Regions from separate parts of the Arthrobacter sp. 2MCAF15 genome, predicted to be linked through region 2. Evidence: riboswitches for the same ligand, from Rfam matches in the RefSeq annotation. Region 2 holds a riboswitch; the other holds the start of a gene.

Region 1 (11,950 bases), on a different contig from region 2:
TTCAGGGGCAACTTTTGCCATGTGTTTTCCTAAGTCTCGGTTGGTCGTGGTGCTAAATCTATTGTGGCTGGGTTAGCCGGAGGCTGTTGCCGGGTTGGGCGGCGGATGAGGCAATTCCTCCGCGTGCTCGGTCGCGAAAGCGCCCGCTGGGCGGACGCGACGCTCCCTTAGACGCACGTCTCCGGAATCCCCTCACCCGCCAACCGCAAGTTTCAGTTTTCGGGGCCAACAGTTTTCAGGACTACGGTTCCCGGGAAGAAACCTTGGCCCTGCGATCTTCGAGGGCCGGGCTACTACTTGGCTTTAAGGGTGTCGTCAAGCTCAACCCCCAATGATCGAGCTTGAGACAAACCAGAGCCGCGGCAGGCGGTTAATCCCCAGCACCTTTGGCTTTCGAAGGCGCCAGTTCCCATTGGTCCCGGCGTGGCGTCGTCTCAAAGGTGACATGTCCTCGAGGGGCTGGCTGGCCGCGGTTTTCGAAAGCGTGCGTCTAAGCGAGTGACCGCCGTCGGGGTTCCCTGGCCGAGCTTGCGAGGCTAGGGGGACGGCGGGTCAAACGAGCGAGCACGCGTGAAAACTGGGGCAAGCCAGCCCCGGAACCGGGAACCGCTGAAGCGGCTGGTCCGTTGAGGTACTTGTCGGGCTACTTGACGCGCTTGTAGAAAGGCAGTGCCACTACTTCGAAGGGCTCCGCCTTGCCGCGCAGGTCGATGTCCAGGGCCGTGCCGGGCTCGGTGAACTCGACGTCGACGTAGGCCATGGCGACCGGGTAGCCGAGGCTGGGCGAGGGCTGGCCCGAGGTGACTTCGCCGACGACGTTGCCGTCCTTGAGGACCGGGTAGTGGCCGCGGCCGGCCCGGCGTCCGAGGCCCTTGAGCCCGACGAGCTTGCGGCCCGTCGTGGCCCCGGCGCCGGCTTCCTTCTTGGCGGCCAGTGCGGCCTTGCCGATGAAGTCGCCTTCCTTGGACAGCGCGACGACGGGGCCCAGGCCGGCGGCGAACGGATCCCCTTCGAGGGAGAGCTCGTTGCCGTAGAGCGGCATGCCCGCCTCGAGGCGGAGCGAATCGCGGGATGCCAGCCCGGCGGGGGTCAGCTCGCCGTCTTCGGCGATGGCGACGAGCGCCTGCCAGAGGGCGGCGGCGTCGTCGTTCGCCACGAAGATCTCGAAGCCGTCTTCACCGGTGTAGCCGGTGCGGGCCAGCAGGAGGTCCTGGCTGGCGCCGCCGAACATGAAGGGGACGTCGACAGCGGCGTAGTACTTCAGGCCGGTGACGAGTTCGTGCTGCGCGGCGGGAACCAGGCGTAGCAGGATCTCCTGGGCTTTGGGACCCTGGACTGCGATCAGCGAGGTCTCGGCGGAGGCGTCTTGGACCGTGACGTCAAAGCCTGCAGCGCGCTCAGCCAGGGCAGCGGCAACGACCTTGGCGTTGCCCGCGTTGGGGACCACGAGGAACTTCTGCTCGCCGCGGCGGTAGGTGATGAGGTCGTCGATGATGCCGCCGTCCTCGTTGCAGATCAGCGAGTACTTGGCTTTGCCAATGGCCATCGCGGAGATCTTGCCCACCAGTGCGTAGTCCAGGAAGGCTGCGGCGTCCGGACCGGTGACCCAGACTTCGCCCATGTGGGAGAGGTCGAACAGGCCCGCGGACATGCGGACGGCGTGGTGCTCGGCGAGTTCGGAGCTGTACTTCAGCGGCATCTGCCAGCCGCCGAAGTCGGTGAAGGAGGCGCCGAGCTTCTTGTGTTCTTCGTAAAGTGCCGTGTAATTCTCAGTCATCGTTGGCTGTCCTTACTTGTTTGAGCCGGAGTTGGCGGAGTCGTCGGAGTGGCCTGCTGTGTCTTCTTCGAAGGCTTCGAGGGGAGGGCAGGAGCAGATCAGGTTGCGGTCACCGGCCGCGCCGTCGATCCGGCCGACCGGCGGGAAGTACTTGTCCTGCTTGAGCGTGTGGACCGGGAAGACGGCCTGCTCGCGCGGGTACTCGCGGGTCCAGTCGGTGCTGATGACGGCGGCGGCGGTGTGCGGTGCGTTGCGCAGCGGGCTGTGCTCCACGGTGAAGTCGCCGTGGGCCACCTGGTCGATTTCGGCGCGGATGGCGACCATGGCCGTGATGAAGCGGTCGATCTCGCCGAGGTCCTCGGATTCGGTCGGCTCCACCATGAGGGTGCCTGCCACCGGGAACGCGAGCGTGGGGGCGTGGAAGCCGTAGTCGATCAGGCGCTTGGCCACGTCCTCGGCGGTCACTCCGGTCTTGGCCGTGAGTTCGCGCAGGTCCAGGATGCACTCGTGCGCCACGAGGCCGCCCTCGCCGGTGTACAGAACCGGGAAGGAGTCGTTCAGGCGGGCCGCGATGTAGTTCGCCGCGAGCAGGGCCGACTTGGTGGCCTCGGTGAGGCCCTGGCCGCCCATGAGCTTCACGTAGGCCCAGGAGATCGGCAGGACGCCGGCGGAGCCGTAGCGGGAGGCGGAGATCGGGGTTCCGTCGGCGCCGTTGGCCGGATCGGCTGCGTTGCCCGGCATGAACGGTGCCAGGTGGGCCTTGGCCGCGACCGGGCCGACGCCGGGTCCGCCGCCGCCGTGCGGGATGCAGAAGGTCTTGTGCAGGTTCAGGTGCGAGACGTCGCCGCCGAACTGGCCCGGCTGGGCCAGGCCGACGAGGGCGTTGAGGTTGGCGCCGTCGATGTAGACCTGGCCGCCGGCGGCGTGGATCGCGTCGCAGACCTCGCGGACGTCGGCGTCGTACACCCCGTGGGTGGAGGGGTAGGTGATCATGATGGCGGACAGGGCGTCCTTGTTGGCCTCGATCTTGGCGTTGAGGTCCATGTGGTCGATCGTGCCGTCGGAGGCGGTGGCCACGACGACGACCTTCATGCCGGCGAGCACGGCCGAGGCCGCGTTGGTGCCGTGGGCGGAGGCCGGGATCAGGCAGACGTTGCGCTGGGCCTCACCGCGGGAGAGGTGGTAGCCGCGGATGGCCAGCAGGCCCGCGAGTTCGCCCTGGGACCCGGCGTTGGGCTGGATGGAGACCTGGTCGTACCCGGTGATCTCGGTCAGCTGTGCTTCGAGGTCGTCGATCAGTTCGCGCCAGCCGGCGGTCTGCGAGTCCGGGGCGAACGGGTGGATGGAGGCGAACTCCGGCCAGGAGATGGCTTCCATCTCGGCCGTGGCGTTCAGCTTCATGGTGCACGAGCCCAGCGGGATCATGGTGCGGTCCAGGGCAAGGTCGCGGTCCGAGAGGCGGCGGATGTAGCGCAGCAGCTGGGTTTCGGAACGGTGGGTGTTGAACACCGGGTGCTGGAGGTAGTCGGAGGTCCGTTCGACGGCGGTGTCCAGGCCGAAGGAGGAGTCTGCTGCGTCAACGACGCTGGCCCCGAAGGCGGCGACGACGTCGGCGACGATGGCCGCCGTCGTGGCCTCATCGGCGGAGATGCCGACGGTGTCGGCGTCGATGGCGCGCAGGTTGACGCCCTTGGCGTCGGCGGCCGCGATGATCTCTGCGGCGCGGCCCGGCACGGAGACGGTGATGGTGTCGAAGAACGAGGTGTGCAGCACGTCGAGGCCGGCGGCCTTCAGGGACGCCGCGATGGTCCTGGCGTTGTTGTGGACGGTCTGGGCGATCGCCTTCAGCCCGTCGGGGCCGTGGTAGACGGCGTAGAAGGATGCCACGATGGCCAGCAGCGCCTGGGCGGTGCAGATGTTCGAGGTGGCCTTCTCACGGCGGATATGCTGCTCGCGGGTCTGCAGGGCCAGTCGGTAGGCGGGGACGCCCGCGTTGTCCTTGGAGACGCCTACGAGGCGGCCGGGCATGGAGCGTTCGAGCCCCTTCTGGACCGCCATGTAGGCCGCGTGCGGGCCGCCGAAGAACAGCGGCACGCCGAAGCGCTGGGCGGAGCCGACGGCGATGTCGGCGCCCTGCTCGCCCGGGGACGTGATGAGGGTCAGGGAGAGGAGGTCGGCCGCGACGGTGACGAGGGCGCCGCGTTCCTTGGCGTCGGCGATCACGGCGGTGTGGTCGAACACGCGGCCGGATACGCCGGGCTGCTGCAGGACGACGCCGTTGATGACCCCGGCGGGCAGGCCCTTGGAGAGGTCGGCGACCTCAACCTCGAAGCCGAGGGCCTCGGCGCGGCCCTTGACGATCGCGATGGTCTGCGGGAGGCAGTCGGCGTCGAGGACGGTCTTGCCGTCATGTGCGGCCTTGTTCTTGTTGGCGCGGCGCATCATCAGCACGGCCTCGGCGACGGCGGTGGCTTCGTCCAGCAGCGAGGCGTTGGCGATCGGCAGGCCGACGAGGTCCTGGACCATGGTCTGGAAGTTCAGCAGCGCCTCGAGCCGGCCCTGGGAGATTTCCGGCTGGTAGGGCGTGTAGGCGGTGTACCAGGCCGGGGCTTCGAGGATGTTGCGGCGGATTACCGGCGGGGTGAGGGTGTCGTAGTAGCCCTGCCCGATCATCTGCACTGCGGTCTTGTTTTTCGCCGCCAGCTTGCGCAGTTCGGCGAGGACTTCGACTTCGCTGAGGGCAGCGGCGAGCGCGAGGTCGGAGTCCTGGCGGATGTCCTTCGGAACGGCGGTGTCCACCAGGGCGTCGACGGTGTCGTAGCCGACAGCCTTCAGCATGGCGTCGACGTCGGCCTGGCGGCGGGCGCCGATGTGCCGGTCAACGAAGGACGTGGAGGCTGGGGTAACAGTCACAAGGAACTCCATAACTCAGGCGGCGCAGGGTACGCCACATTGATTCGGGTTCCTCCCCGCTCTGTATTGGACCTGAGAGTTTCCGCGCAGCCCGCATCAGGGGCTCCGCTTGCACCGTCGGTGAGCACAACGCGCTAAGGACGCACCTGCTACTTTCCAGAGATGCCTTGCCGCGGCGGTACGTGGGCCTGAGAGATTCCTGGGGAGGATTTGCTCCTACGGCGCCTGCTTGTACCTACTTGCAGGACTCTCCCGCCGCAGATCAAAGGCGTATTCAATTGGGGTGACAACAGTCACAGCACTCATTGTCCTATGCCGGGCGCGCGTCCGCAAACTCCCTCCCGGCGGCGGCCCCAAGTTACAGGTCCGGCCACGCGAGTTCGCCGCAGGCGTGCGGGGACGCCGTTTCGTTCCGGCGTAGTCGCAGGCTTCCGGCGTATTCGGCGAGCGGGGTCTCGGCGGCCGTCAGCGGCGCAGCTTCTCGACGGCGGCCAGGAGGCTCTCGACGTCGTCATTGACTTCCGGCGGCTGCCCGCCCGGCCCCCGGCCCAGCATGGCGTTGAAGTACAGCCCGTCCCCCATGTACAGGACGGCTTTCGCCATGGCGGGCCCGACGTCGGCGGCCAGCAGTTCCAGCCAGTTCGCCTGGGCGGCGGCGAAGCGGCGGAGGGTCTCCTGGTGCGCCACCTCGGCGAGCCTCGTGGCCGCGACGAACACCCGGTCCATGGGGGTGTCCGCCCACACCGAGGATTTGATGAAGTACACCGCCGCACCCTCGGGGGCCTCAGCCATGGCGGCAACATCGGCAGCGAGGTGCCCGTCCAGCCGCTCGAGCAGGACCGCGATCATCGCCTCCTTGGTCGGGAAGTGGTAGAGCAGGCCCCCCTTGGAGACTCCGGCCCGGCGCGCGACGGCGTCCAGCGTCGCGGCGCGTTCACCGACTTCGATGAGCAGGGATTCGAAGGCGTGGAGAACGGCCTCGCGGGCGACGGGTTTCCTGGGCATGCCTCCCATCATGCCTGTCCGGTGGCGCATTTCTTAACTGTACCGTCCAGACGGTATAGTTATGTTCCATGAGCATTCCGTCGATCACCGTCACCACCAGCACCCTGTCGGCCACCGGCCCCCGGGCCCCGTGGCGCGACTGGGTGGCGCTGGCCCTGCTGATGTTCCCTGTCCTGCTTGTGGCCGTGGACAACACCGCCTTGACGTTCGCCCTGCCCGCCATCGCCCGCAGCCTGGACGCCTCCGGCGTCGAACTGCTGTGGATCATCGACGCCTACCCCCTGGTTCTGGCCGGACTCCTGGTTGCGATGGGCAGCCTGGGTGACAGGATCGGCCGGCGCCGGCTGCTCTTCGTGGGCAGCGCAGGTTTTGCCGCGGTCTCGGCCTTGACGGCGTTCGCGCCGAGCGCCGAATGGCTGATCGCAGGCCGCGCCGGGCTTGGCCTCTTCGGCGCCATGCTCATGCCATCAACGCTTTCCCTGATCCGCAACATTTTCCCGCAGCCCAACCGGCGCAGATTGGCCGTGGCAATCTGGGCCGCAGGCTTCTCCGGCGGCGCCGCCCTCGGGCCGATTGCCGGCGGCTGGCTGGTGGAGCACTTCTGGTGGGGCGCCGTCCTGCTGGTCGCAGTGCCGATCATCCTGCCCCTGCTGCTGCTCGGTCCGGCATTGATCCCGGAGTCCCGCGACCCAAAGCCCGGACGCGTGGACGTGCCCAGCATCATCCTGTCCCTGCTGGTCATGGTGCCCGTTGTCTACGGGATCAAAACCCTCGCCACCCACGGGCCCTCGCTGGAGGCCTTCGCGAGCATCGGAGCCGGGCTGCTCATGGGCTACGTGTTCATCCGGCGCCAGCGCGCCCTGGCCAGAGGCCACAAGGCGGACCACAGCACGGCGCCCATGCTCGATGTCAGCCTCTTTGGCAACCGGGTCTTCAGCACCGCCATCACCGCCAACGTCCTGGCGCTGTTCTCCTTCAACGGCTTCATTCTCTTCCTGGCCCAGCACCTGCAACTGCTGGAGGGGCAGTCCCCCTCCGCCTCCGGTGTCGCCATGGTCCCGGCCCTCATCGCCACAGTCGTTGCCGGGCTGCTGGTGGTCCCCCTGGTGCGCAAGGTCCGGCCCGGCTTTGTGGTGGCCGGCGGCCTGCTGCTGAGCGCGGCGGGCTACTTCCTGGTGGCATTCGGCGACCACAGCCACGGCCCGTCACTGCTGCTGGCCGCGCTGCTGGTCCTCTGCCTGGGCGTGGGTGCCGCGGAGACGATCTCCAATGACCTGATCCTGGGCGCTGCGCCTGCGGACAAGTCGGGGGCCGCCGCCGCCATCTCCGAGACCGGCTATGAAGTGGGGTCCCTGCTGGGCACGGCGATCCTCGGCTCGATCCTCACGGCTTCTTACCAGGGCAACCTCCGGCTCCCCGCAGGCGTGTCCGAGCTCGCCCCGGCCTCTGCCACGAACCAGGCCGGCGAGACCCTCGCCGGCGCCGTGGAGCTCGCGGGGATGCTTCCGGCGCCGCTGGCAGAGGCGGTGACGGCGGCCGCGCGCACCGCCTTCGACTCGGGCGTACACATCACGGCCTCCATCGCCCTGGTCCTCATGTCCGGGGCGTGCGTGCTCGCCGCGGTCCTCCTGCGGAAGGTGCCGAAGGCAAGCTAGCAGCACCGGTTCCATCGCCGTCGGGCTCGAGTTCGACCGTGCTCAGCGCGACCGACATGCGTTGCCCTTCCAGGACCATTCCGTAGCTGAAAAACTCCAGCGTCCGGCGCCGGGAAAATACCCGACGCCGGACGCTGGAGTTTCGTGGGTGCGGCCTGGTGCTAGCAGGACCTACTTGCTGTCCGGAGTGGTCACGCTGGCGGTGGCCTTCATGGTCTCGGCACTGACCATCCAGGCGTACTGCTCAAACTTTGCGATGAACTCGTGCAGCAGATCGGCGGTGGTGGGGTCTTCATCGTCCACTTCGTCATGGACTTTGCGCATGGTGCCAACGGCCGCCTCCAGCGCTGCGACAATGCGTTCGATCGCGTCCTTCGTGCTGATCAGCCCCGCCGGAAACTCGGCCAGCGCGGTGGACTTGGAAACCGTGGAGTTTCGGCCGTCAGGGAGGGCGTGGAGGGCGCGCATGCGCTCGGCGAGGTCGTCCGCGAACCCGCGGGCGGCGTCGACGATCTCGTCCAGCTGGAGGTGAAGGTCCCGGAAGTTGGTCCCGACGATGTTCCAGTGCGCCTGCTTGCCCTGAACGTGGAGTTCGATCAGGTCCACCAGGACTGCCTGCAGGTTGGTCGTCAGTGTGGGTGTTGCTTTCATGCGTCCTCCTCGATAGAACCGGTGCGGTGGAGGCCGCGCGCGCCGCGTACTGGCGGCCCGGCCCATGCTTTCGACGCTACCGCAGGGCGGCGTCGGGCCGCGACGGTTCGGGGAGGAATTTCTCGATCAGCTTACTAAGCCGGCTTACTAACTGCTTCGGGGGCGGCTAGACGGCTTCGTTGAGGACCGGGCCGCGGGGGAACACGGCACGGGTGATGCCGCCGGATGTGGCCTCGGAGAGCTGGGTGAGGTAGTCGTTGCGGCGCCGCGGCGTAATCCTGGACTGGGGTTCGAACGGCTGCGCGGGGTCATCGGCGTAGTGCGCGGTCAGTCCGTCGCGCATCAGCCGGATGGCCTCCGAACGCTGCTGGGACACCGCAGCATGGGTGGATCCGAGTTCGGCGGCCAGGTCTTTGACCGTCCGGTCGCCGAAGTAGATCTCCTCCACGACGTAGCGCATCCGTTCCGGCAGGGATTTCACGGCGGCCCGCAGGTACTGGAGCCGTTCATCCGCGAGCACGGAGTGTTCCGGGGTGAGGGTCTCGGCGGCCAGGGTATCCACCACGGCCTCATCGAGGGGTGTCAGCGTGCGTGAGGCATCCGCGAGCGCGGCCTCCACAACGCTCTGCTGGACGCCAAGGGCGGAGGCGATCTCGTCCACTGTGGGCGTGCGGCCAAGGGCGGATGCCAGGGTTTCCTGGACGGACATGGTTTCCTTGATCCGCCGGCGGGCGGAGCGGGTGGCCCAGTCGCTGGCCCGCATCTCGTCCGCGAACGCGCCTAGGATGCGCCGGCGGGCGAACGCGCCAAAGGGGACCCCGAGGTCGGGATCGAACGAATCGGCCGACGTGATCAGGGCAATTGCACCGGCCGAGGCCAAATCATCGCGAGAAAGGTGTGACGCCTTCGAGCACAAATCTGAGACGAGATACCCCACCAGCGGAAGGTGCTGCGTGACCATCTCGTTGCGTTCCACGCGATTCAATACTGTGTCCCCCCATGAGACCGGATCCGAAGGGCTGTAGCCCTTAAAACGCCGAGAACCGCACCCAAACCGACCGGTACTCCCCCCATTGGAGTCAGCGTTCGCAAGCAGGGCGCAGCACCCATGGAGGAAACCTATCACCTGATCCCGGATCTGCGTGTACCCTCAGGGAAAAGCTTGGCAAAAAGTGCGGTACCCGCCCCGAAGCTGCGATTCAGGGGGCGGAAAGAGAATGGGGCCCATGAGCGCAAGTGATCTGTCCGCGGCGCTGTGGCAGGAGCGCCGGCAGCTGGAACTGCTCCTTTTCAGGCTGGAAACGCTACGGCTGCACGTCGGGGCCGGGAATGTGGAATGGCTGCGCCTCATGGCTTCCGAAATCGAAGCCGTGCTGGACCGTTTGCGCTTTGAAGGCCTGGCCCGGAGTGTCGAATCTGCCGTCGTCGCGGCCCAATGGGGTATGCCGGCACAAGCGACGCTGGTTGAACTGATTGCGGCCGCACCCGCCGGCCCCTGGGCCGAGATCCTGGGTGAGCATCTGGACGCCCTGCACGCACTTCTTGATCGGCTCGGCGCGGCCGCCCGCGTGAACGAAGAGGCACTGCGGCTCCTCCCCTTGCCGGGACGTCCCGGCCCGGCGGGCACCGCCGGACTGCTGGATCAGCTGGCCACTGGCGGAAACCTGGAGCGGGTCCTGGCCGTGGTCCGGCGCGCACCCCAGCCCGCCCTGGCCCAGTATCTGGGCGGGGAAAAGGACTGATCCGGGACCTGGCTTCAGCCCTTGGCGGAAGGTGCGGGCGGCAGGAGCCCGCGCAGCGCGTCCTCGGCCTCCGGGCCGGCTTCCGCCGCGGCGAGGTTCGCGGCCGCGATGGCTTCGATGACTTCCCGGCGCTGGATGGGCACGCCCCGGGGTGCCTCAATGCCTATCCGAACACCGTCGCCGCGGCCTTCCAGGACCGTGATGACGATGCCGTCGCCGATCATGATCTGTTCGCCCGGCTTGCGTGTAAGTACCAGCATCTTCTCAATCTACCCTTCACCGCGGGGAGCTTCGGACGATTCCCGCCGGTTCTGCCATGTCGGACCCGGACCGGCGGGACGGGCGTCGATCCAGCCCACGGGCAGGCCCAGGCCATTGACGCTTTCAGGCGACCCCGTCTCCGAGGCGCCGACCACCGCCACCGCGGCAACGTTGAGCTGGGCGGAGAGCACGCCGACCCAGCGCTTCGTGTCCTCATGCTTGCGTCCGGCATCGACCACCACCCAGACCTGGTCGGCGGAGAGCGCGGCCACGGACTGCACCCGGGCCAGGGCGTTGCGGGCTTTGCCGAGTCCGAACGCCACCAGGACGGTGCGCTCAGTCAGCACCGCGTGGGCGCGGGCGGCCGTGGCGCTTTGCCGCCCGTCAACGTGCAGGTGGCCATAGGCGGAAAGCTCGCCGGCGGTCCGGACATCCGCACCGCCCGCCGCCATGGACATGGCCAGGGCGGCATCCATGGCGTCCTCCCCCAGCCCGACCAGAACCACGAGATCGCCGACGCCGTTCAGCGGTGCGGGGGCAACCCCGGCATCCCCCGGCGCCCGGCCCGGCGCGGCGGCGGGAGTTGAAACTGGAATTGAGGCGGCGGGTGTTGGGGCAGCAGGACTTTGGGCAGCACGGTCGGCCGGCCCGGCGTAGCTTTCGGCGGGAACTCCGACGGCGGAAGCCGGGTCGGCGGCGGGAACTGGTTCCGCCGGGGTCCTGAGCCCGGCGCCGAGCTGCTCCAGGATCTCCGCAAAGTCCCGTGACTCGGTGGACACACCGGCGGCGGGCCGGTGCAGGCTCAGCTCGGCGGCGTCCGCCTCTTCCAGCAGTGCGGCGATGGCGGCGCCCTGAAAGTGATGGGACGGTCCGACGGCGGTCCTGGCCGCAGCAGGCGCGGCCGGCGGTCCGGTCTGGGCTGCGGGTGCGGGTGCGGGCGCCGCCGGTGCGGCGGCAGCGCCGGCGTCGCGCTCTCCGGCGTGGCCCTCTCCGGCGGGTCTGCCGGGGGGCGCCGTTTCGGTCCCGGCCAGGATGTCGGCGTCGGGCACTACCTCGCCGGTGACCACCTCATGTTTGGACATGATCTCGATCATTGCCTCGTAGCGGTCCTGGGCGAAGAGGCCGGCGATGCCGGGGCTGATGACGCGTTCGGCGGACACGATCCTGGCCGCGGGCCCGTACTGCTGCTCCGCCTTGCGGCGGATTTCCTCAAGCGAGGCTCCCTTAAGCCGATAGCGGTTCGGCATGGCGCACCACTCCTACTGTTTCGATCCGGACGTTGGCGGAGGTCACCTCGCGGTAGGACAACACGGGCACGGACCCCGGCTGGGCGCCCACGAGCCGGTGGATGGCCGGCCGGAGCGCCGGGGCGCACACGAGCACGGCCTGGCGGTTGGCGGCGGCCGCGGCGTCGACGGCGGAGCGCACCGAGCGCAGCACGGCGTCGAGCCTTTCCTGCCCCATGACGATCTGGCTGCCGCCTTCCGCGGGCCGCATGTCCTCGAGCATGTGTTGTTCCAGGACGGGGTCGATCATGATGACGTTGAGGACGGGGCCGTCCATGAACTTGGCCGTGAGGGCGGGGCCGAGGGCCTGCCGGGCGGCTTCCACGAGCGATTCCGGATCCGTGGAAATCTTGGCGCGCAGCGTGAGGGCCTCGTAGATCCGGGCGAGGTCGTTGATGGGGACCTGCTCGTCCAGGAGGCCCTGGAGGACGCGCTGCAGCTCGGCGAGGGAGAGCAGGGCCGGGGTCAGCTCGTCGACGGCCGAGGGGCTTTGCTTGCGCACTCCCTCGGTCAGCACGCGGACGTCCTCTCGGGACAGCAGCCGGGCAGCGTTCGCCGCGACGATCGAGGACAGGTGAGTGACCAGGACGGAGACCCGGTCGATCACCGTGGCGCCCGTCATTTCGGCGTTGTGCCGCATCTCCCCCGGAATCCATTTTC
Region 2 (17,166 bases):
GACTGCCGACAGCTTTCCGGCAAGGGCGTAGTCCAGGAAGGCTGCGGCGTCCGGACCGGTGACCCAGACTTCGCCCATGTGGGAGAGGTCGAACAGGCCGGCGGCGTTGCGCACGGCGTGGTGCTCGGCCAACTCGGAGGAGTACTTCAGCGGCATCTGCCAGCCGCCGAAGTCGGTGAAGGAGGCGCCGGCCTTCTTGTGCTCTTCGTAAAGTGCTGTGTAGTTCTCGGTCATCGGGAATCCTTAGTTTTCGAATTCGGAAAGCGGCGGGCAGGAGCAGACCAGGTTGCGGTCCCCGGCAGCGCCGTCGATCCGGCCGACCGGAGGGAAGTACTTGTCCTGCCTGAGCGTGTGGACGGGGAACGCAGCCTGCTCGCGCGGGTACTTGCGGGCCCAGTCCGAGGAGACCACCGCGGCAGCCGTGTGCGGTGCGTTGCGCAGCGGGGAATCCTCCAGGGTGAAGTCCCCGGCGGCGACCTGCTCGATCTCGGCGTGGATGGTGATCATCGCGTCGATGAACCGGTCGATCTCCGCGAGGTCCTCGGACTCGGTGGGCTCCACCATGAGGGTGCCCGCAACGGGGAAGGACAGCGTGGGGGCGTGGAAGCCGAAGTCGATCAGGCGCTTGGCCACGTCCTCGGCGGTCACGCCGGTCCTGGCCGTCAGTTCGCGCAGGTCCAGGATGCACTCGTGCGCCACGAGGCCGCCCTCGCCCGTGTACAGGACCGGGAAGAACTCGTTCAGGCGGGCCGCGATGTAGTTCGCTGCCAGCAGCGCCGACTTGGTGGCCTCGGTCAGGCCCTGGGCGCCCATGAGCTTCACGTACGCCCAGGAAATCGGCAGGACGCCGGCGGACCCGTACCGGGAGGCAGAGATCGCAACGCCGGTTCCCGGTTCGACAGCGCCGGCGTTGTGCGCCGCTTTGTTCGCGTCCCCCGGCATGAACGGTGCCAGGTGGGCCTTGGCCGCGACCGGGCCGACGCCGGGTCCGCCGCCGCCGTGCGGGATGCAGAAGGTCTTGTGCAGGTTCAGGTGCGAGACATCGCCGCCGAACTGGCCCGGCTGGGCCAGGCCGACGAGCGCATTCAGGTTGGCGCCGTCGACGTAGACCTGCCCGCCGGCCGCATGCACGGAGTCGCACACCTCGCGGACGTCGGCGTCGTACACCCCGTGGGTGGAGGGGTAGGTGATCATGATGGCGGACAGGGCGTCCTTGTTGGCCTCGATCTTGGCGTTGAGGTCCGTGTGGTCGATCGTGCCGTCGGAGGCGGTGGCCACGACGACGACCTTCATGCCGGCGAGCACGGCCGAGGCCGCGTTGGTGCCGTGGGCGGAGGCCGGGATCAGGCAGACGTTGCGCTGGGCGTCACCGCGGGAGAGGTGGTAGCCGCGGATGGCCAGCAGGCCGGCGAGTTCGCCCTGGGATCCGGCGTTGGGCTGGATCGAGACCTGGTCGTAGCCCGTGATTTCAGCAAGGTCAGCTTCGAGGCCGCTGATGAGTTCCCGCCACCCCTCGGTCTGGGAGTCCGGCGCGAAGGGGTGGATGGAGGCGAACTCCGGCCAGGAGATGGCTTCCATCTCGGCCGTTGCGTTCAGCTTCATGGTGCACGAACCCAGCGGGATCATGGTCCGGTCCAGGGCAAGGTCGCGGTCCGAGAGCTTGCGGATGTAGCGCAGCAGCTGCGTTTCGGAACGGTGCGTGTTGAAGACCGGGTGCTGCAGGAAGTCGGAGGTGCGCAGCACACCCTCGGGCAGCTCGAAGCCCTTGGCCTCCACCACCGGACCGGCGCCAAAGGCGACAACCACCGCGGAAAGGACCTCCGGCGTCGTGGTTTCATCGACTGACACGCCAACTGTGTCCGCGTCGATGAGCCGCAGGTTGATGCCGCGGGCCTCGGCGGCGGCGATGACCTTGGCGGCCTTGCCGGGCACGCGGACCGTGAGGGTGTCGAAGAAGGAGTCGCTCGCCAGTTCGCGGCCGACGATCTTCAGCGTGGCGGCGAGGGCGCGGGCGTTGTTGTGGACGGTCTCGGCGATCGCCTTCAGCCCGTCCGGGCCATGGTAGACGGCGTAGAACGAGGACACGATGGCCAGCAGCGCCTGCGCGGTGCAGATGTTCGAGGTGGCCTTCTCCCGGCGGATATGCTGCTCGCGGGTCTGCAGGGCCAGGCGGTAGGCGGGGACGCCGGCGTTATCTTTGGAGACGCCCACGATGCGGCCGGGGAGCGTGCGTTCCATGCCCTCGCGGACCGCCATGTAGGCGGCGTGCGGGCCGCCGAAGAACAGCGGCACGCCAAGGCGCTGCGTGGAACCGACGGCGATGTCCGCGCCCTGCTCGCCCGGAGGGGTGATCAAGGTCAGGGCCAGAAGGTCCGCTGCCACGGTGACCAGGGCGCCGCGGCCTTTGGCCTCTGCGATCACGGCGGACTGGTCCCACACCCGGCCGGAAACGCCCGGCTGCTGCAGGACGACGCCGTTGATGTCCCCGGCGGGCAGTCCCTGGGAGAGGTCGGCGACCTCGACCTCGAAGCCCAATGCGTCGGCGCGGCCCCGCACAATGGCGATGGTCTGCGGGAGGCAGTCGGCGTCCAGGACCGTCTTGCCGTCGCGGGCACCTGCGTTCTGTCCTGCGGACTTATTTGCCCTGCGCATCAGGAGCACGGCTTCGGCGACGGCGGTGGCCTCGTCGAGGAGGGACGCGTTGGCGACCGGCAGCGCGGTGAGGTCCTGGACCATGGTCTGGAAGTTCAGCAGCGCCTCGAGCCGGCCCTGGGAGATCTCCGGCTGGTAGGGCGTGTAGGCCGTGTACCAGGCGGGGGCCTCGAGGATGTTGCGGCGGATGACCGGCGGCGTGACGGTGTCGTAATAGCCCTGGCCGATCATCTGCACGGCGGTCTTGTTCTTGGAAGCCAGCTTGCGCAGTTCGGCCAGCACCTGAACTTCGCTGAGGGCGCTGTCCAGGCTGAGCGGCTTTTCCTGGCGAATGGAAGCGGGGAGTGCATTGTCTACGAGGCCGTCTACGCTGTCGTAGCCGACGGCCTTGAGCATGGTGTCGATGTCTGTTTGGCGGCGCGCACCGATATGGCGGTCTGCGAACGTGGACGGGGACGACTGAATCGTCATGAGGAACTCCATAATTCAGGTGGCACAGAGTGCCACGATGATTCGGGTTCCTCCCCGCTCTGTATTGGACCTGAGAGTTTCCGCGTTGCCTGCTGTTAGCAGGCGCCACTTGCACCGTCGGTGAGCCCGGTTTCCCGGACTGCTTTCCAGAGTTGCCTTGCCGCGGCGGTACGTGGGCCTGAGAGATTCCTGGGGAGGATTTGCTCCTACGGCGCCTGCTGAACGTACCGGCAGGACTCTCCCGCCGCAGATCATAAGCTGTGCCACTGGTGGGTGACACGGCTCACACGTTACTTGTTGCAGGGGCCGGTTGCAAGAGGTGGGTCCGTATGAGGCGTTGTTTGACGATAACAACCGCAGGCCGGTCCGCGTCCGCGAGGCTAGGCCAACTAGTCCGCCGGCCGGGGAGGTTCGTGGAGGCCGAATGCCGAGCCTCGGAGGTACGGCACGGCACCGGAGTCGCCGGAAGCGGACGACGGCGGAAAAGTCCCGCCGTCGTCCGCTTGCCGTTTGGTGCCCTTACAGTCTGTGATACTCCGGAGCTGCCCACCGGGCGGCCCCGGAATCGGCCTTGCTTGCCGGTTGGCCCGCGTACGTCCAGACACACGGCCGGCCGGCATCACTCGGGAGGAGCTGGCCCTCGTGCATCGAGATGCTCGCTCCGGCCGGGCTCTGCCAGACTCCGGTCAGTTCGCAGTGGGTGCCCGTGGCTTGACGCCGCGGCGCTGAGAGTTTGATGATCCTGCGTGCCCGTTTCTCGGCTACGGGAAATCTCTTCTTCACGATGACGCTCCTGGCCGTTCCCGGTAGGTGCTTTCGGGAACATCAGTGATGAACATGTGTCCGGGGGCGTGGCTGATGGCGAAGGCTGGCCTGGATGCCATCACTGCGCTCTGCGGTGTCACGCCGCAGGCCCAGAAAACCGGCACTTCCCCCGGCCGGATCTCCACCGCATCGCCGAAGTCGGGACGGTTGATGTCGGCAATGCCGAGGTCCCCGGGCGTCCCGACGTGAACCGGGCTGCCGTGAACCTTGGGCACCTCCGACGTCACCCTGATGGCCGTTTCGACCAGTTCGGGCGGCATCGGGCGCATGGAGACGACCATCGGTCCGTGGATTCGTCCGGCAGGGGTGCACTCGATGTTCGTGCGGTACATGGGGACGTTGCGGCCGGTTTCGGTGTGCCGGAGCGGGACGCCCGCGCTGGCGAGCGCGGCTTCGAAGGTGAAACTGCAGCCAATGAGGACGCCCACCATGTCATCACGCCAGACCGATGCGACGTCCGTGACTTCATCGGCAAGTTCGCCGTCCACCCACACCCGGTAGGCCGGGATGTCAGTGCGGATGTCCGCCCCCGCGGCGAGGACGCTCCCGTACTGTCCCGCCGGGATGACGTCGATGACGGGGCAGGCTTTGGGGTTGAGCCGGCAGAATTCGATGAATTCGTCGGCGTAGTCCGCCGTCACCGCTATCAGGTTTGCCTGGGTGTAGCCATCGCCCCATCCGGAGGTGGGGGTGACCAGGCCGTTGCGGAACTTCAGGCGCGCATCGGAGGGTGCCAGGTGTGCGTTGGCCTGGTTCATCGGGCCTCCACCAGCTCATTTACAGCCGGATCATTTTCCACCAGCTCAGTTGAAGGCTGCAGGTACTCCTGGTCCTCGGCAACGTCGGAGTCCCGGCCCAGGGCCAGGCCCACCAGGGTCAGGAGGCAGGCAACGCTGAGGTAGATGGCAACCGGGACCCAGCTGTTGAAGGTGCTCAGCAGGAGGGTGAACATGAACGGTGCGATAGCGCCACCGATGATTCCGGCGAAGGTGTAGGCCAGCGAACTGCCGGTGGAGCGGAGCCGCGGCGAGAACTGTTCAACAACGAAGGCCGCCTGGGGTCCGTACATAAACGAGTGGCAGAGCAGGCCCAGCACCGTTCCCACGATCAGCATGACCGGGGACCGACCTTCGAGGACGATGAAGAACAGGTACCCCCAGACGGCGGCGGCCACTGCGGCGATTGCGTAGACCAGCCGGCGGTTGATGTGGTCGGAGATGGCCCCGGCGAGCGGCATGGTGAAAATCTGGAGTGCCGAACCGATCAGGACGGCCACCAGCACTTGGCCGCGGTCGAAGCCAAGTTTCTGAATGCCGTAGGTGAGCATGAAGACGGTGCACAAAGCGTAGAGGACGTCCGGGCCGATGCGGCTGAGCATGGCTGCGATGAGGGGGCGGCGCTGGGTTGCCAGGACTTCGCGGATGGGGGACTTGGGCTTGTCTCCTTTGGCTTCCATGGCCTTGAAGATGGGGGTGTCTTCAAGCTTGAGCCGGATCCAGAGCCCGAAGGCCACCAGCAGGGCCGAGATCAGGAAGGCGATTCGCCAGCCGAAGTTCAGGAAATCCTCTTCGGACAGGGCCATGGTCAGGACGGCAAGCACGCCGTTGGCCATCAGGTTGCCGGCGGGCGGGCCGATCTGCGCGGCGGATGCCCAGAAGCCGCGGCGGTTCGGGTCACCGAATTCACTGGAGAGCAGCACTGCCCCGCCCCACTCGCCGCCGACGCCGACACCCTGCGCGAAGCGAAGGAAGACCAGGATGGCGGGGGCAATGATGCCGATGCTGCCGTACGTGGGCAGCAGGCCGATGAGGAACGTGGCGGCGCCGATCAGCATGAGCGTGATGACCAGGATCTTCTTGCGGCCGATCTCGTCGCCGAGCCGACCGAAGATGATGCCGCCGACGGGCCGGGAAATGTAGCCCACGGCGTAGGTGGAGAAGGCCAACAGGGTGCCCGTGACAGGGTCCGAGGCCGGGAAGAAGATCAGCGGGAAAACGATCGCAGCCGCGGCGGAGTAGACAGCGAAGTCATAGAACTCCAGTGCGGTTCCGGTCAGGCTGGCCGCGAATGCCTTGTACATGCCCTTGCGCCCTACAAAGGGCTTCGGGTCAGCGGGGGCCGTTACGGATGAAGCGGCCATGTGTACCTCCATGAAGAGTGGGGATGTCAGCCAAGTGCGGGCGGCTGGTGTTGGTGCGCCTTTTCGGTCCGGGCCTGCGGCGATGCGGGTCGGGACCTTCGGGTGCGTGTGCGGCTACCGTGATGGGCTGCGGAAGTCGGGACTGCGTTCAATTATTAGGATCAATTGTTGGATTGTTGAACAATCCGAATTGTTGAACAATTTACGCGACGCAGGTCACATCGTCAAGGGGTCGAGGGTGTTGCGCTCGTCGCGGCAGCCACCGGGTATAGCCGGATTTAAGGCGCCGAAGCGCTGCCTCAAGGCCTCAGGCCGCGTTCTCAGGGCACCGCGGCTGTGCTGGTTTCAGGGCTGCATGAACGGCGACGGCGGGACCACCCGCCGTCGTCGTCTTATTTTTTGTGGTTCTGAGTTTCTTGAGGTTCTGGTTTCTTGAGCTGGGAGTGTCTACCCCGGAGGCGGAAGGGCGGCATAGCTATGGGGCATCGAATGAGGATTGGTCGGCCGGTCCTCGTCGGAGGAGGTGGGCTCCCTGGTGTCGTAACTGCGCGCCGTCTTCAGGTTCCGCGATCGCTTGTACAGACCCACGGCGACCAAACCGAGGCCAGCGGCTAGAAGCGCGAGTCCCAGGACGAACACAGCCGCCGCACCCTGTCCGGCGCTGCCCGAGAACACCTCAACCAGTGGCATCGGCAGCGTGAACAACGTGGCCACCAGCAATATCGAGCCCGCTGCGATTTGCCATGTTCCTTTGGACCGCATGGTTCCCCCCTCCATGTTTTGCGTGTCAGCCTTGCGGCCCAGTAAACCCGAAGGGTGCGTATTTAGATAGGGCCGCCTCCGGGTGCTGGGCCCGAGAAAGTCGCGGGCACCAGGCGCCGGGCCCGGCCTATCATGGGGATCACGGGACGAAATGTAAGCGGGGGCCGCTTGGCATGACCAGCGAACGCGAACGCAGTGACGCGCCAACGGGTGGCGTTGCGCTGGTGACCGGCGCGAGCCGCGGTGTCGGCCGGGGCATCGCGCTTGCCCTTCAGGCCGCGGGGTTCCGGGTTTATGGCACGGGCCGGTCGATCGAGCAGGCGGACCTCCCGCGGGAGATCGTGCGCCTGCGCTGCGACCATCTCAACGATGACGAGACCGCGCACGTGTTCGACACGATCCGGACCGAGGGCGGCCGCCTCGACCTGCTGGTCAATTGCGCCTGGGGCGGGTACGAGAAGATGATCGAAGGCGGCGCGTTCACGTGGCCGGCACCGTTCTGGGAGCAGGCGCCGCATCGCTGGACCGGCATGATGGACGCCGGAGTCCGCGCCGCATTTGTGTGTTCGGCGCACGCGGCGCGCATGATGACGCCGCGGCACCGCGGCCTGATCGTCAACATCAGCTTCTGGGCCGCGCAGCGCCACCTCGGCAACACGATCTACGGCATCGCCAAAGCGGCCACCGACAAGATGACCTCCGACATGGCCGTCGAGCTCAGACCGTTCGACATTCCGGTCATCTCGCTCTACCCCGGCCTGGTCCGCACCGAGGCGGTCCTGGCCGCGGCGGAAAGCGGTGCATTCGATCTCTCGACCAGCGAAAGCCCCGAGTTCATCGGCCGGGTGATCAATGCGCTGTTCCATGATCCGGACCTGATGACGCGGACCGGCCAGGTGCTCATCGCCGCTGCGGTGGCAAAGGAGTTCGGCGTCCTGGACATCGACGGAAAATCGCCGCCGGCGCTGACGCTTGCGGACATCTAGGCAGCTGGGGTGGACGACGGCGGGACGTGCCGCCGTCGGGTTCCCGGGGAGCCGCACGGGCCTCGGGCTGGTGGCCGGAAACCCGTGCCCGGGTGCGATCCCAGTGCAGAGGGGGCGTCTTTCATTGGGTGAGCCTTTCATTGGATGAGGAGCGGCCGCATGATAGGCGCATGACCCCCATCGCATCAGCCGACGAATCCGCCGTTGCGAAAGCCCACCGCGAACTCGAAGCTGCCGGCGTCCGCACCGTGATCGGCACGGTGGTGAATGCTTCGGGCATCACGCTGGCCAAGAGCGTTCCGCTGGCGCGGCTCAAAATCTTCCACGAATCCGGGATGGGCGCCGCCCCCGTCTGGCATGTCTTCACCATCGACGGCGGGATAGCGTTCACGGACAGCATCACCACGGTCGGCGATATGCGCCTGAAGATCGACATCGCGGGACTCCGTGTCCTGCCCGGCGGCCGGGCATGGGCACCGGCCCGCCTTTTCGAACAGGATGGAGCCGCCTCTCCGGCCTGTGCCCGCGGTTGCCTGGCCGACGTCGAGGGCAGCCTGGTCGAGGCCGGGTACCAGGCGCTCGTGGGCCACGAACTGGAATTCTTTCTCGTCGCCCCGGATGGTGCAGCGCTGGAAACCGCGCCCTGGGTTCCGTACGGGGCAACCGGCCTCCTGGACCGATCGGAATTCCTCGATGACCTGCTCTCAGCGCTGAACCAGGCCGGGCTTCCCCTGGAGCAGCTTCACGCCGAGTACGGCAGGAACCAGTTCGAGTTTTCCCTTCCCCCGGCCCCGCCGGTCCAGTCCGCGGACACGGTGGTCCTTGCCAGGATTATCGTGGGCATCGTCGCCAGGGCCCACGGCATGATGGCCTCGTTCTCGCCGTCGCCCTTTCCCGGCAGCGTTGGAAACGGCGCCCACCAGCACTTTTCGCTCCGAAGGAACGGAGTGCCGCTGTTCTCCGGCGGCAGCGGACCGCACGGCATCTCCGCCGAGGGAGGCGCTGCCATTGGCGGAATCATCGCAGGGCTCCCGGATGTCCAGGGTTTCCTCACGGGGTCAGTTTTGTCCGGAAGCCGGTTGGCGCCCGGCACGTGGTCGGGTGCCTACTTGTGCTGGGGCCTGGAAAACCGGGAAGCCTCGGTGCGCTTTCTGAACGAGGGCCAGGGCAATCCGCACGGAGCCAACGTCGAGGTGAAAATCGTCGACCCGTCGGCGAACGTGTATCTGGCCTCCGCAGCCATCCTTGCCCTCGCCCTTGACGGCATCCGCGGCAAAAGCGGGCTTCCGGCAGAGATCCCGGGTGACCCCGGACGGCTTTCGGAAAACGAACGGCACCAGGCAAACGTCCGGCTGCTCTCAAACTCCCCCGCCGCCATCATCGACACCCTGGACAACTCAAGCCTTGCCCGCAGGCTTCTCGGAGACGCCGTCGTCGACGCCACGGTGGCTGTCCGGCGCTACGAACAGCGCATCGCAGCCGAACTCACGCCGGACGAGCTCGCCGAACGCTTTCGACTTGCCTGGTCGATCTGATGGCGGGCGGTGACTTCCCGGACTTTGTCGAACACGTCAGCCTCGTCGATCACCACGTGCATGGCGCGTTTCACGCCGACGGTGATGAGGCACGCTTTCAGAACTCGCTGAACGAAGGGAACACCGAACCACTGGCCAACCCCGGGGACGCCTACAACACACAAATCGGGCTCGCCATCCGGCGCTGGTGCAGCGGCATTCTTGATCTGCCCCGGCACGCCTCACCGGCGGAGTACTGGAGCCGGCGCGCCGAGCTAGGAGAACTCGAGGTCAGCCGGCGTATGACCCGCGCTGCCGGGGTGAGCGACTGGCTGATCGACACAGGACTGGACGCCGCTGACTACCTCGGCATGGCCGGCATGGCCGAGGTCTCCGGCGCGCGCACCCACGAGATCGTTCGGCTGGAACTGCTCGCCGAGTCGCTGATCCGGGAGATTGCCAACCCGGCAGACTACGTCGACGAGTTCGGCCAGCGGCTCCACGAACTCACGCGCACCGCCGTGGGCGTCAAAACCGTTCTCGCCTACCGGGCAGGATTCGACCAGGACCTCAACCGGCCAGCACCGGCGGCGGTCACTGAGGCAGCCCGCCGCTGGCAGCAGACCCCGCGCGCCGGCACCAAGGCGAGGCTCACCGACGTGACACTCATTGCCCACGGGATCCATACGGCCGTGTCGATGAAGCTTCCCGTGCAGTTCCATGTCGGATTCGGCGACCGAGACCTGGACCTCCACAAGACCAATCCCCTGTACCTCCTGGACTTTCTCCGGTCCGCCGAAGTCCGGGACACACCCATCATGCTGCTCCACTGCTATCCGTTCGAGCGCGAAGCAGGCTACCTGGCCCATGCCTTTGAGAACGTCTACATCGACGTGGGCCTCGCCGTGAACTACACCGGGTCACGGAGCCGGGATCTGGTGGCCCGCTCCTTCGAACTGGCCCCCTTCACCAGGATCCTGTACTCCTCCGACGCCCTCGGCCCGGCCGAACTTCACTACCTCGGGGCGAGGCTGTGGCGCAACGCAATCGCCAAGGTAGTAGGCGGATGGATCGACGACGACGACTGTTCGGAGGCAGACGCCCGCAGGATCGTGCAACTCGTCGCGCGCGAGAACGCCCGCCGCGTGTACGCGCTCCCCTGAGCAGCCGCCGTCCGGTGTCTAGCTTGGCTAGCCGTTGAATTCGGCCGGGTGCGGGCCGGTGCGGCCGTCCCGTTCGAGTCCGTCCACAACGGCCAGCTCATCCGCGGACAGATCGAAGCCGAACACGTCCAGGTTGTCGCTGATCCGCGACGGCGTGACCGATTTGGGAATGATGATCCGTCCCTGCTGCAGGTGCCAGCGCAGGATCACCTGCGCCGGGCTCCGGCCGTGCCGGGACGCGATATCAAGGATGGCCGGATCCTCGAGGAGGGCTCCCTGGGCCAGCGGGCTCCAGGCCTCGGTGGCGATTCCGTAGGCGGCGTTGAAGGCACCGATATCCCGCTGCTGCAGGGCCGGGTGCAGCTCCACCTGGTTGACCGCCGGCACCGTACCGCCGAGGTCGATGAGCGTCTGCAGGTGTTCGGGCAGGAAATTGGAAACGCCGATCGCCCGGACCTGGCCGTCGGCCAGCAGCTTCTCCAGGGCCAGCCAGGAGTCCGCGTATTTGCCCAGCCCGGGAGCGGGCCAGTGGATCAGGTACAGGTCAAGGTAGTCCAGGCCGAGCTTGTCCAGGCTGGACTCGTAGGCCGCGAGGGTGGCGTCGTAGCCGAGATCTTCGATCCAAAGCTTGGAGGTGATGAACAATTCGTCGCGGGCAATCCCGGATTCCGCCAGCGCACGGCCGGTGCCGGCCTCGTTGCCGTAGATCGCGGCGGTATCGATGCTCCGGTAGCCGGCGGCGAGAGCCGCGCTGACCGCGGCGGTGGTGTCGTCGTCGGACACCTGGAAGACACCGAAACCGAGCTGCGGCATCTGGACCCCGTTATTGAGCGTGACGGTGGGAATGGCGGTCATGGTTTCTCCTGAAGTCAGATCGGGTGACGGGGACGTCGGTGGCCAGCCGACGAAGTAGGGCGCGCACGCTAGTAATTGCAAGCGCTGTGTTTATTGTTGCACAAAGATATATAGCGCGCAAGCAACTACTTTCGACCACGGGCCGCCGTTCAGCCCCGCTATTCAGCCCAGTCGGCGTCGTCGTAGGGGCGCCCCCGGAAGTGGGCGCGGAGGTACTCCCCCACCACGGCAGCCCCCAGGTCCCCGGTCTCGGGCGCCACCACCCGGCCGTCGATGCGGCGGACCAGGCGCTGGACAAACCGTTCCAGGCCGGGGTCCTCGCCCAGCCGGAAGAACGTGGCCTGCGTGCCGGCACGCCCCAGGCGGTCCAGCTCGGCGACCGTGACGCGGATGGTCTCCGGGTCCGGCGGATAGCAGAACCAGGACTCGCCGTCGGCCAGCAGGTGGGCGGTGGGTTCGCCGTCGGTCACCACCAGGAGGACGGGCTGCATGGACGGGTGCTGGCGGAAGAAGCGGCCGGCCAGCAGCAGTCCGTGGTGCAGGTTGGTGCCCTGCTCCCGCAGGGCCGGCAGGGCCGTTAGCTCGCCGATGTCCATGGTCTGCGCGTAGCGGCCGAACGTGATCAGCTGCAGCCGGTCGCCGCGGAACCGGGTGGAGACGAGGTGGTGCAGGGCGAGGGCGGTGCGTTTCATGGGCACCCAGCGTCCCTCGGCGGCCATCGAGAAGGACACATCCGCCAGCAGGACGACGGCGGCCTGCGTGCGCGCCTCCGTCTCCGTCACCTCGATGTCCCCCACGGCGAGGCGCAGTCCGCGGCCCGGATCACCGCCGTCGGCGATAGTGCGGCGGATCGCATTGGTCATGGTCCGAGTGACGTCCCACGGCTCGGCGTCGCCGAACTCCCACTGCCGGCTGGAACCGGTCTGTTCCCCGGCCGCCCCGGCGACGCGCGTGTCCCGGCGCCCCTGCCGGCCGGAGAGTTGCTTGGCGGTGTCCCGCAGCAGCGACCTGCCGAGCCGCCGCATGGCCTGGGGCGACAACCGGAGATCCCCGTCCGCCCCGCGCCGGAGGTAGCCGCCGTCCTGCATTGCCCGCTCGATCTCCGCGAGGGTGCGGGCCGTCACGGCGGCGTTCTGTCCCAGCTGGCGGGCCAGCGCGTCCAGGTCCAGATCGTCGAGGCTTGAGCCGCTATAGGACTGGGAGAGCTGTTCGGCCAGCTCGTCGAGTTCGGCGATGTCCTGGAGCACCCCGGTGCCGTCGCCGAGCCCGAGTCCTTCCTCGCCGTCGAAGCGTTCGGAGCCGGTCCAGTCCTCACCGGGTCGCAAGGCGCGCAGGCTGTCGTCGAGCTGGTCGAGCTCGGCCATGAGATCGGGCGAGCCGAATGCCTGGGCGGAGAGCCGCATCAGTTCGTCGCGCTGCTCGGCGGACATGGAGCGCAGGAGCCGCTGGGCGGCGGCGGCGCGCTGGGCCAGCGCGTCCACCAGCTCCTCGACGGATTGTGGATTCTCCGGAAAGAAGTGGCCATGCCGGGCCATGAAACCCTGGAAGTCCGCATCAGTATCCTCGCCGCGCCGGTGTTTGCCGAGGAGCTCGTTAAGGTCGCGCAGCATTTCGCTCACGGCCGCGCGGTCCTCATCGGTGGCGCTCTCGAGTGCTTCCTTCATGCCGGCGAACCGCTGGTCAAGGAGTTCGCGGCCCAGCAGATCCTTGATCCGCTCGTAGGCCTCCCGCGCGGTGCTGGACTGCCAGTCATAGGAGGCGAGTTCGTTGACCGCTGCCGCCGTGGAGCGGGGCAGGTTCTGCAGCTGCATCTCCCGGATGGCGCGGTCGGTGTTGTCCATCATGGCGTCGCGGGCGAGCTGCTTGCGTTCCTCCAGGACGGCCGTGTCGAGCAGCTTCTGGACTTCGCTGAGGGTGCCGTCCAGCCGGTGGCGGCTGAGCAGTTCATTCCGGCGCTGCTGGACGCGGCTGGCGAGGTCGTCGAGGCCCTCCCGGCTACGGCCGCCGCGCCGGAGAAACTCCTGCAGGGCGTGCCGGGGCGAGTAGCCTGCCATGACGTCCTCGGCGACTGCGTCGAGCGCCTCCGCCAGGTCCACCGGCGGGGCGAGCGGATCCGGCCCTCCGGCGTACCTGCCGTACCTGGACCGGTTGTGCGCGCTCATGGGCCCTCCTGTCCCTAAACTTTGGACTGCTAGCCGTAGATCGTTTCTTCGTCGTCGGAATCCTTGGAGATCCGCCGGGCGAGGTAGAGGCCTTCCAGCGCAAGTTCGACGGCGGCGGCGCGCTGCCCGTCGTTTTTCGCGCCCAGGCGCTCACTGACTTCCTCGTACAGGCGGGACCCGTTTAGGTTCGGAAGGTTGTGGAGGAACTCCCGCGCCGTGACCAGTTCCCCGGTGGTCACCGTGGTGTGGCCGTCGAGAGCGGCCACCAGCGGACCCATGTCGAGGCCCTGGAAGTGCGCCCGCACGGCTTCTGCGGTGGCTGTGCGCAGAAGGTGGTCCAGGACGGCCTGTTCACGGCCTTCCTCGCCTGACTCGAATTCAATCTTTCCCGTGAGGACGTCCACGGCGGCCTCCAGGTCGATGATCCTGGCGACGGCCTCGTCCTCGCCGCGGACGCTGGCACGGCGCAGGGCCGCCGCGGCGACGGTTTCGGCACCCGCGATGCCGAACCGGGCGGAAACCCCGGAGGTCTGGTTGACCGCGGGAGACTGCCGGAGTGCCCGGGTGTAGCGGGCCAGGATCTCGAGGATGACGGGCGGGACGCTGGCCACCAGCTGCCCCTCCTGGCGGATGACGGCGACCTCGTCGTCGAGCTCTATCGGGTAGTGCGTGCGGATTTCGGCACCGAAGCGGTCCCGCAGGGGCGTGATGATCCGGCCGCGGTTGGTGTAGTCCTCCGGGTTGGCGGACGCGACCACCAGTACGTCCAGCGGCAGCCGCAGCACGTAGCCGCGGATCTGGATGTCGCGTTCCTCCATCACGTTGAGCATCGAGACCTGGATCCGCTCGGCGAGGTCGGGCAGCTCGTTGATGGCGATGATCCCGCGGTTGGAGCGCGGGACCAGGCCGTAGTGGATGGTTTCCGGGTCGCCGAGGCGGCGGCCCTCGGCCACCCGCATCGGGTCGACGTCGCCGATCAGGTCCGCGACGGAGGTGTCCGGCGTCGCGAGTTTTTCGACGTAGCGTTCCGAGCGGTGGCGCCACGCCACGCGGAGCCGGTCTCCCTCGGTGAGGACGCGGGCGCGGGAGTGTTCCGTGATCGGTTCGTACGGGTGTTCGTTCAGTTCCGATTCCTCGATCACGGGCGACCACTCGTCCAGCAGCCCGGCCAGGGTGCGCAGGAGCCGCGTCTTGCCCTGTCCCCGCTCGCCGAGCAGGACGATGTCGTGCCCGGCGATGAGGGCACGTTCGAGCTGGGGAAGGACGGTCCGGCTGAACCCGAACAGACCGGGCCAGGGATCGCGGCCCGCGGCGAGCGCGGCGAGCAGGTTGTCGCGGATTTCGCGGCGCAGGTCTTTATGAACGTGGCCGGAGGCACGCAATTCACCAACAGTGAAGATATCGGGGCGATCACTCACTCCTCTACGGTAGTCCTCGACTGTGCGGGGAATCGAGGGATTTCTTCCGGTTCCCGAGCATTGGTTGCATCTGCCGCTACCGCTGCGCGGCTGCCCCACCCCTCGCAAGCTCGGGCGGGGACCCCTGCCGCTACCGCTACGCGGCTGCCCCACCCCTCGCAAGCTCGGGCGGGGACCCCTGCCGCTACGCTTAGACCTGATGACTGCTGCAATGCCGCCGGCACCATCGGCGCCACCATCCGGACCGCCGTCGGGACCCTCATCGGAGTCTCGGGGCACGATCCTCCTTCTGGTGCGCCACGGGGAGACGCCGACCACCGGCAAAGTCCTCCCGGGGCGGGCCCCGGGACTGCATCTTTCCGACTTGGGCCGGGCCCAGGCTGAACGGGTCGCCGAGCGTCTCGCCGGTTTGTCCGTCGATGCCGTCTATTCCTCGCCGCTCGAGCGCGCTATGGAGACGGCGGAGCCCACAGCAGCCCGCGCGGGCCTTGAAGTGAAGCAGGACGCCGGCCTGCTCGAATGCGACTTCGGCGAGTGGACCGGCGCCTCCCTCGCCGAACTGGCTGGTCTCCCGCAGTGGCAGACCGTGCAGCACAGCCCCTCCTCCTTCCGCTTCCCGAACGGCGAGAGCTTCACCCAGATGCAGGCGCGGATCGTCGGAGCCCTCGAGGCCCTGTGCGCTGCCCATGCCGGCGGCGTGGTGGTGTGCTTCTCCCACGCCGATCCCATCAAGGCCGCCGTCGCCCACGCCCTGGGCACGCACCTGGACCTCTTCCAGCGGATCGTCATCAGCCCGGGGTCAGTGTCGGCTATTTCATTTGTGGAGGGCCAGGCACCCGCCGTGCTCATGGTGAATTCGACGTCGGAACCCCTCAGCGGGCTGAGGGGGCCGTGATGAAACTGGGGCTGACGGTGAATCGGGGCAGACGGTGTCCGGCCGGGAGCTGACGCTGCTGGCCGAGGGCAGCGTCGAGCTGCTCGGACGCCTCCCGCGCAGCAGCAACGAGACATTCCTCGTCCAGGTTTCCTGCGGTGACGACTCCGCTTGGGCGGTCTACAAGCCGGAGGCCGGGGAACAGCCGCTGTCCGATTTCGAGCCGGGGCTGTACCGGCGGGAACGCGCGGCCTATCTGCTCAGCGAGTCCCTGGCGTGGGGACTCGTGCCGCCGACTGTGATCCGGGAGGAAGCCCCGTTGGGGATCGGTTCGCTGCAGTGGTTTATCGAGTGCGACTTCCGCGAGCACTACTTCACCCTGTACGCCGACGCCCCCGAGACCCACCGCGACCTGGCGCAGATCGCACTGTTCGACTACGTCGCCAACAACACCGACCGCAAGAGCGGGCACGTGCTGCGCGGTGACAACGGGCGGGTGTGGGGCATCGACCACGGGTTGTGCTTCTCGGCAGGTTTCAAACTACGCACCGTGATCTGGGACTTCGCGGGCGAACCCATCCCGGATGCCCTGCTCGAGGACATTGCCCCGCTCGCGGAGGCGGTACCTCCCGAGTTGACTGAACTTCTCGACGACGGGGAGGTCACCGCCTTGCAGCACCGCGTGCAGCGCCTGCTGCGCACCCGGGCGCTGCCGGTGGACCGCACCGGCATGCGCTATCCGTGGCCGCTGGTTTAGGCAACCTCCCGCGGGCTGCCCCTGCCCTACTGCCGGGTCAGCTCGCCGATCTTTCGTTCCAGCGCGGCGCGTTCGGCCGCGTTGGTGCACAGCGCGACGGCCTGCTGCAGGGCGGATCGCGCCTCCCCGCGGCGGCCGAGCCGGGTCAATAACTCGCCCCTGACGGCAGGCAGCAGGTGCGAGCCGTTGAGTTCGCCCCGGGATGCGATCGCGTCGACCAGTTCCAGCCCGGCGCCCGGGCCCGATGCCATGGCCACCGCCACCGCGCGGTTCAGTTCGACCACCGGCGACGGCGCCAGCCGCCCCAAGGCCTCATAGAGGATGACGATCCGCTGCCAGTCCGTTTCCGCGACCGAGGGGGCCACCGCGTGGCATTCGGCGATGGAGGCCTGCAGCCCGTAGGCGCCGAGCCCGCGGCCGGCCCCCGCGGCCTTCGCCAGTGCGGCACGGCCGCGCCGGATCGCCGACTGGTCCCACAACCGTCGATCCTGGTCCTCCAGAAGGACCGGGCGGCCGGAGGTATCGAGCCTCGCGGGGAAGCGCGCGGCCGTCAGTTCCATCAGGGCAAGCAGGCCGAACACCTCGGG

The links. A riboswitch is a leader RNA that binds a small molecule or an ion and turns the genes downstream of it on or off. The one in region 2 is predicted to bind glycine.
Region 1: another riboswitch for glycine. It lies ahead of gcvP (aminomethyl-transferring glycine dehydrogenase); the one in region 2 lies ahead of gcvP (aminomethyl-transferring glycine dehydrogenase).

Annotation. Positions count from the first base shown of each region.
Region 1 is NZ_JBFRGZ010000020.1:404-12,353, forward strand. Features, by position in the region: gene gcvH (glycine cleavage system protein GcvH) at 1-21, opposite strand, end outside; gene gcvT (glycine cleavage system aminomethyltransferase GcvT) at 644-1,777, opposite strand; gene gcvP (aminomethyl-transferring glycine dehydrogenase) at 1,790-4,702, opposite strand; glycine riboswitch at 4,742-4,855, opposite strand; glycine riboswitch at 4,857-4,955, opposite strand; gene AB4089_RS19130 (TetR/AcrR family transcriptional regulator) at 5,156-5,695, opposite strand; gene AB4089_RS19135 (MFS transporter) at 5,764-7,350, shown strand; gene AB4089_RS19140 (Dps family protein) at 7,522-8,001, opposite strand; gene AB4089_RS19145 (sigma-70 family RNA polymerase sigma factor) at 8,168-8,986, opposite strand; gene AB4089_RS19150 (flagellar protein FlgN) at 9,228-9,743, shown strand; gene AB4089_RS19155 (carbon storage regulator) at 9,758-10,003, opposite strand; gene AB4089_RS19160 (hypothetical protein) at 10,013-11,251, opposite strand; gene AB4089_RS19165 (flagellar biosynthesis protein FlhA) at 11,229-11,950, opposite strand, start outside.
Region 2 is NZ_JBFRGZ010000017.1:1,392-18,557, forward strand. Features, by position in the region: gene gcvT (glycine cleavage system aminomethyltransferase GcvT) at 1-234, opposite strand, end outside; gene gcvP (aminomethyl-transferring glycine dehydrogenase) at 244-3,135, opposite strand; glycine riboswitch at 3,173-3,278, opposite strand; glycine riboswitch at 3,280-3,377, opposite strand; gene AB4089_RS17470 (putative hydro-lyase) at 3,903-4,706, opposite strand; gene AB4089_RS17475 (MFS transporter) at 4,703-6,088, opposite strand; gene AB4089_RS17480 (SDR family NAD(P)-dependent oxidoreductase) at 7,024-7,836, shown strand; gene AB4089_RS17485 (glutamine synthetase family protein) at 8,007-9,371, shown strand; gene AB4089_RS17490 (amidohydrolase family protein) at 9,371-10,513, shown strand; gene AB4089_RS17495 (aldo/keto reductase) at 10,541-11,368, opposite strand; gene AB4089_RS17500 (vWA domain-containing protein) at 11,527-13,530, opposite strand; gene AB4089_RS17505 (sigma 54-interacting transcriptional regulator) at 13,560-14,948, opposite strand; gene AB4089_RS17510 (MSMEG_4193 family putative phosphomutase) at 15,148-15,843, shown strand; gene AB4089_RS17515 (SCO1664 family protein) at 15,878-16,579, shown strand; gene AB4089_RS17520 (RNA polymerase sigma factor) at 16,606-17,166, opposite strand, start outside.